2 regions of the Paenibacillus sp. P22 genome follow, and region 1 is predicted to be linked to the other one. Evidence: predicted binding sites of a transcription regulator. Region 1 holds the regulator's gene; the other holds the start of a gene.
The links. Region 1 encodes LexA, which represses DNA repair genes until DNA is damaged. Its sites were predicted from a motif close to CGAACATATGTTCG; they were not measured.

Region 1 (3,534 bases):
GATGCGGCGCTCTCAAGGAGCTCGACGCCAGCCATGGCGAGCTCAAGTCCATGAGGACGGCTTCGAGACATTTGCGCAAGGGCGTTGCCCGAAAGCTTCTTGATCATATTATCCAGGAAGCCAAACGAAGGGGTTATGCTCGAATCAGCTTGGAGACAGGCTCCATGGATGCCTTTGTTCCGGCCCGCGATTTGTATGCGTCCTTCGGCTTTATCGAATGCGGGCCGTTCTCTGGCTATGAGGAAGACCCAAATAGCGTATTTATGACAAAGCAATTATGAGAGAGTGCAGATCAACCCAATAAGCTTTGACGGCGGCTGTCCGATCGGACAAGCCGTTTTTTCTTGTTCTCGGACAATCTTAGGGCGGCATAGGCTCATACTCATAGGCATCTTGCCGGAACATTCCGGTTAGGATTCGTTAACAGGGGGGAAGAGCGTGGCCAGACAATCAAAGCCGAGAGCTGGGGTGTCAGGGCTTGTGCTCGCGCGGACAGCCTCCAGCATGCTGCCGCTTTATGCCCGGTTCGTTAGAAGCCGTCCATTCGCCGAGGAATGGAGCGCTGCAGTACGAGCGGCGGATCTCGATACGCTGTTGAAGCTGTTCAAGGAGGAGGCTCCGCTTGCGCCGGTCAATTCGTTCAGTACGAACGGCATCGGATTTTTCGTGGACTTCAACTATCCACCGCCGGTTCGAGCGTACACGAATGCGACGACCATTCCGCCCGGAACGGCGCAATTCGCTTTTTCGGCAGCTGTGCTCCGCAGGCTATCGGCGGCCGTGCTGCCGCTCTACCGGAAGCTGGCCGGCAGCGGCACCTTCGCCAAGGAGGCGGCGGTTCTGATACGAAGCGGGCAGGAGGAAAGATTCCGCCGATTGATCAGGCCCTATGTGCGAAGCCGGTACTTGACCGGAGTTCATCTTGAATCCTCGGGATTCTACATGAGCTTTCAATACCCGGGCTCCAAGCATATTTACCTGAACGAGTTTTTCCACGAAAAGTTTCGATGACAATGCGAAAAGCAGCGAACAACAGCGAAAAATAAGAACCTTTGAAAAACAAACGCGCACTCTGTCAGAGTGCGCGAATGGGTGAATAAAGCCGGATATGGAGGGGTAATGGAAGGGACTTCCTATTGACCCAAAAGGGACATGCCTCAGTGAAGATTGCGGAACAATCCGATTACCTTGCCGAGAATCGTCACATTCTTGAGCCGGATCGGCTCCATGGAGGCGTTCTCGGGCTGAAGCCGAATATGGTCGCGTTCCTTGTAGAACGTCTTGACCGTCGCTTCGTCATCTTCCGTCATGGCTACGACGATATCGCCGTTGCTGGCGGAAGGCTGCTGGCGGACGATGACGTAATCGCCATTATGTATGCCCGCTTCGATCATGCTCTCCCCGACGACGCTCAGCATGAACACCTCGTGATCGCCGACATAGTCAGCCGGCAAAGGGAAGTACTCCTCGATGTTCTCGGTCGCCATGATCGGCACTCCGGCCGTTACCTTGCCGACGACGGGAACGCGGCTGATCGAGACGGGAAAGGGCAGCATGGCGGCATCGTCGCCGTCGAGAATCTCGATGGCGCGCGGCTTGGTAGGGTCTCGGCGGATCAGGCCCTTCTTCTCCAGGCGGTCCAGATGGCCATGCACCGTGGAGCTGGATGCCAGGCCTACCGCCTCGCCGATCTCACGTACTGAAGGTGGATAGCCTTTGTCCCGGACTTCGTTCTTGATGAAGTCAAGAATGGCCTGCTGGCGGTTGGACACTTTAGACATCGCAATCACTCCAAAACTAGAAATTAGTAGAAAGAAATATGTAGGCAAAGTATAGCACAGAACCCGAGTTCGTACAAACATAAGTTCGAGAAACAGCCGTTCGCATAGGGCGATTCCGATCGGCGAACATACGTTCCAAATAAGCGTTGACCAAAACAAATGTTCGTGTTATTCTGGGAATAAGAACAAACGTTTGGGGAGTGAACGGTCATGATGACTTTATCTGGATACAGCACGCCGGAGCGAGGCTCTGAGGCAACGGTCCGCAGGCAAGTGAAGAAGCAGGAACATCATTATCTCAAGGAATGCTTCCGTCCCGGAGCAGTTCCCGGCGATTCCAGATTCATCCCCCGTTCCTCCGCTGTCTCGGCAAGGACAGCCGGGAGCAGACGTCCGCGCCGCCTGCTTCCATATGCAGCGTCAATCCTCCTGTTCCTTCTGGTCTTCTCCAGCTTTTGGGGATTTTCCGGAGCGAGCTCTTCTGGAATCGCCCCCGCAGCTGAGGGCGAGCTGACCGTCACGGTGACGAGCGGAGACACTCTCTGGTCCATCGCCGGGAATTCCGGCCTTTCCCATGACATCAGGCGCAGCGTCTTCATGATCAAGCAGCGCAACGGCCTGAAGGATTCCGATCTGCAGGCGGGTCAGACCTTGATCATTCCCAAGCAATCTTGAACGGCTTCTTTTAGGCCTCGCCCGTTTTGAGAGTCTAATTTCATTTCGATAGATATCAGCCCCGGGAGACATCGCCGGGGTTTTTTGGCTTTCTTGACAAGCTCTTCTCCGTAGTTCAAAGTTAGAAGGAAACGTCAATGAACAGAGGTGAACGACGAGTGGATATCGATGCCTTGATCGCAAGGATCAACGAGCTTTCCCGCAAGCACAAATCTGTCGGGCTGACGCCTGAGGAAGTCATAGAACGGACGCAGCTCAGACAGCAGTATCTGGCCAATTTCAAGCGCAATTTCAAGCAGCAGCTGGACAACATTGAATGGGTGGATGACGAGAACAAGGGGGGCCAATAAAATGGAATACCGATTGCTCGGCAAAAGCGGGCTAGCCGTCTCGGAGCTGTGTCTCGGAACGATGATGTTCGGCAATACGACGCCTGAAGAAGAAGCGGCTCGCATGATCCACCATTTTCGCGGCGAGGGCGGCAATTTTCTGGATACGGCCAACGTCTACGCCGGCGGCAGATCGGAGGAGATCGTCGGACGGGCGATCGCAGGCAATCGGGACGAATATGTGCTGGCCACCAAGGTCCGCATGCAGACGGAAGAGCATATCAACGGAGCCGGACTGTCTCGCAAGCATATCGTTCAGAACGTGGAAGCGAGCTTGAAACGGCTCGGCACCGATTATATCGACCTCTACCAGGTCCATGTATGGGATCATGCCACTCCGCTGGAGGAGACGCTGCGCGCCCTGGACGATCTCGTCTCCGCCGGCAAAATCAGGTACATAGGATGCTCGAATTACTTGTCCTGGCAGATGATGAAGGCGCTCGCGATAAGCGACAGCCGGGGATGGTCGCGCTTCATCAGCGTGCAGCCGCAATACAGCCTCCTGAATCGCGAAATGGACCGCGAGATGGTGCCGCTCTGCCTGGAAGAGAACGTCGGCATCATTCCATGGGCGCCGCTTGGCGGGGGCTTCCTGACCGGCCGTTACGGACGCGAGGAGCCGACAGAAGGCAGGCTGACTGCGAATGCCGGCGAGAGTTCCTGGCAATACCGGAATACAGATCCTAATT
Region 2 (3,534 bases), on a different contig from region 1:
CAAATAACGGGGCTCATCTTGTTCACCTCCTCGTTGCATTCACCAAGGCAGAAAATAAGCCGGGAATGATATTCAGTTGTTGCGATTCGGTTCCAAACCGTGTCTAAGACTGTAGAATGGAGACTTATAAACTTGAATCCATTTACGAAAGGAAATACATCCCTTTCACTCGCGGATGCACTATTATTGTAGCTTTACGCAATTTCAATTGTCAAGCCAGAGCGCTTCCGTCTCCAGTTCCTCTCCTGACGACACATGCCGCACGGCCTCCCGGACCAGATCGCCCTGGAAACCGCGGCGCAGCAAAAATCCCGTCAGCTTCAGCCGCTTATCGCGATCCTCTCCTTTGAGGCTCCGCCATTTCTTGGCTGCGGCCTTGAAAGCCGCTTCCCGCTCAGCCCCGGCATCGAGCGCCTCGATCGTCTCTCCAGCGGTCAGCTTGGACACCCCGCGCTGCTCCAGCTCCTGACGGATCAGCCGGCGCCCTTTCTGGCTGCTCTTCACCTTCTGGGCGGCGTACATTCTCGCATAATCGCGGTCATCGATGACTTTTTCCTGCTGCAGCCGGTCGATCGCATAGCGGATATCCGGTTCCATATATTCCTTGCGTTTCAGATAATCCGCCATTTCCTTTGCCGTCCTCATTTTGAATCCGGCATAATACAGCCCGGAGGCATAAGCCTTATACCGGTCTCCCTCCGACTGGATCGCCTCCAGCTCCCCGCTGCTGAGCACGCTTCCTTTCAGCAATCTATACTTGACGAGTATATCCTCGTGGACGGAAAACTCCGGCTCTTCATTCCCATCCAGGCAGATCCAGTAATAGGAACGTTTGCGGGAATCGGGTTCTACCTTGGTCACGACTTTCTCGCTGCTGTCCTGCATATGATGCCTCCTCCCTGATCCACGATCGGATGGCTTGAGCAAAAAAGCACCTCTGAACGATTCAGAGGTGCTTCCCTGTCAGGCCGGTCTATTCAATGTAAGATTGGCCCGGAATGCTCGCGGGACGGCTTAAACGTCCAGCTCCAGCTCGTCCAGCTCTTCATCTTCCTCTGCGGGAGGATTGATTCCGGCGGCTGCCCGTTCGGCGGCTGCATTGAGGTTATGTGCCTCGCGGATTTTGGCATCGATCGTATCCGCTACGGCAGGGTTGTCCTTGAGGAACTGCTTGGCATTCTCGCGGCCTTGACCAAGGCGGTCGCCGTTGTAGCTGAACCAAGCGCCGCTCTTGTTGACGATGTCCATCTCGACGCCGATGTCGATGATGCTGCCTTGACGGGAAATCCCTTCTCCGTACATGATGTCGATCTCCGCCTGCTTGAACGGAGGCGCCACCTTGTTCTTCACGACTTTGATCCGCGTGCGGTTGCCCACGACATCATTGCCTTGCTTGATGCTCTCGATGCGGCGCACGTCGAGACGAACGCTGGAGTAGAACTTCAGGGCGCGGCCGCCGGGAGTCGTCTCCGGGTTGCCGAACATGACGCCGACCTTCTCGCGAAGCTGGTTGATGAAGATCGCGATCGTCTTCGACTTGCTGATGGCGCCGGACAGCTTGCGCAGCGCCTGCGACATGAGGCGCGCCTGAAGGCCGACGTGGGAATCGCCCATCTCGCCTTCGATCTCGGCCTTCGGCACGAGAGCGGCGACGGAGTCGATGACGATGACGTCTACCGCGCCGCTGCGCACGAGCGCCTCGGCAATCTCGAGAGCCTGCTCGCCGGTGTCCGGCTGGGACAGCAGCAGCTCGTCGATGTTGACGCCGAGCTTGCTCGCATAAAGCGGATCGAGCGCATGCTCCGCATCGATGAAGGCGGCTTGTCCGCCCGTGCGCTGCACTTCCGCGATTGCATGGAGAGCGACCGTCGTCTTGCCGGAGGATTCCGGACCGTATACTTCAATGACGCGGCCCCGCGGAAATCCGCCGATGCCGAGTGCGATATCTAATGCGAGGGAACCGCTGGAAACCGTCTCAACGGTCATATGCGTGGACTCGCCTAGTTTCATAATGGAGCCTTTTCCGAATTGTTTCTCGATTTGGCGGAGAGCCATATCTAAAGCTGCGCGGCGATCTGACAAGAGATCCACATCCTTCATTCATCATTTTATAGTTCTATCATAGCCTGTTTGCATTCGTTTGCCAAGCTTTTTTTTCGAACATACATTCGCTTTTTTTTGTCCGCGGCGCCACCTCCGTATCCGCAGCGGCGTCCGGACAAAAAAGAACCGCAGCTGCGAAATGCAAGCTACGGTTCTTCCGTTAACTGTCTCCATTGTAGACCATTCCCGATGCCCAGACAAGAGCACCCGGAATGCAGCCGGAGCCGAGCGGGCGCTGCGGCCGGCATGTTCATCCGGACGCCCGGCGGATCAGGATTCCTTGAGCAGCGTCCACAGCCGGTACAAGGCGTGCTTGGCTGCGCGCAGCCGCACCATTTCCCGGCTGCCGCCGGCTTGCAGCGTGTATACGGAAGCTTCCATGCCCTTGCGCGAGATGCCGATGTAGACAAGTCCGACCGGCTTGCCCTCGGACTCTCCCGGACCCGCCACGCCCGTTATGGATACGCCCCAGTCGCTGCCGGTCGTCTCGGACACCCGCTGGGCCATCAAGGCTGCCGTCGCCTCGCTTACCGCCCCTGGCGCTCCCGCGCCTTCCAGCATCTCCAACGGAATGCCGAGCAGCTGATGCTTGAGCGCATTGGTGTACGTGACGATGCCTCCCAGGAACTCTCCGCTGCTGCCGGGCCTCGAGGTGATCAGCTCGGCGAACAGCCCGCCCGTGCAGCTCTCGGCGCTGCTGAGCCTGTGCCTGCGGTCGCGCAGAAGCCGCAGAACGGCTTCCTCCAGCGGGATATCCTCCTGCGCATACAGGTAGCTGCCGACCCTGGACTGGATCGTCGCAGCCATATCGTCGATCCGCTTCAGAGCCTCCGCTTCATCCGGCGATTTGGACGACAGGCGGATCGTCACCTCTCCCTCCTTGGCATAAGGAGCGATCGTCGGATCGGTCTGGGCTTCGATAAGATCGATCAGCTCATGCTCCAGCTTGGATTCGCCGATGCCGGCAAATCGGAGAATGCGGGAGTGAAGCGCCGCTCCACGGCCGTATTCCTGAAGGATCCAGCTTGTCGCGGGGCCTTCGAACATTGGCTTCATCTCCATCGGCGGTCCGGGCAGCAGAATATAGCGGATGCCGTCCTGTTCAAGGGCGTTGCCGACGGCGAGTCCCGCTTCGTTGTCCAGTGCGGCGCTTCCCTCGATCGAATTCGCCTGCCTCAGGTTGCTCTCCACCATATGAGCGCCGCGGCTCGCGAAGAAGGATTTCATTCTCGCCAAGGAAGGCTCGTGGATCACCAGCTTGCGTCCGAGCATGTCGGCAAGCACATCCTTGGTGAGATCGTCCATTGTCGGCCCCAGGCCTCCCGTGAAGACGAGCAGATCGGCCCGGGAAGAAGCGATTGCAATGGCTTCTTTCAGCCGGGAGGCGTTGTCGCCGACGACCGTCTGGAAAAACACGTCGATGCCCAGGGC

Region 2: a site for LexA is predicted at 2,158-2,171, ahead of recA (recombinase RecA). Genes of this name have one in related genera too.

The regions. Positions count from the first base shown of each region.
Region 1 is NZ_CBRA020000064.1:53,882-57,415, reverse strand. It holds gene BN871_RS10750 (GNAT family N-acetyltransferase) at 1-281, shown strand, start outside; gene BN871_RS10745 (hypothetical protein) at 439-1,011, shown strand; gene lexA (transcriptional repressor LexA) at 1,158-1,781, opposite strand; gene BN871_RS10735 (LysM peptidoglycan-binding domain-containing protein) at 1,992-2,456, shown strand; gene BN871_RS10730 (DUF896 domain-containing protein) at 2,594-2,806, shown strand; gene BN871_RS10725 (aldo/keto reductase) at 2,808-3,534, shown strand, end outside.
Region 2 is NZ_CBRA020000082.1:14,510-18,043, forward strand. It holds gene rny (ribonuclease Y) at 1-17, opposite strand, end outside; gene BN871_RS12845 (RecX family transcriptional regulator) at 205-885, opposite strand; gene recA (recombinase RecA) at 1,015-2,082, opposite strand; gene BN871_RS12855 (competence/damage-inducible protein A) at 2,374-3,534, opposite strand, start outside.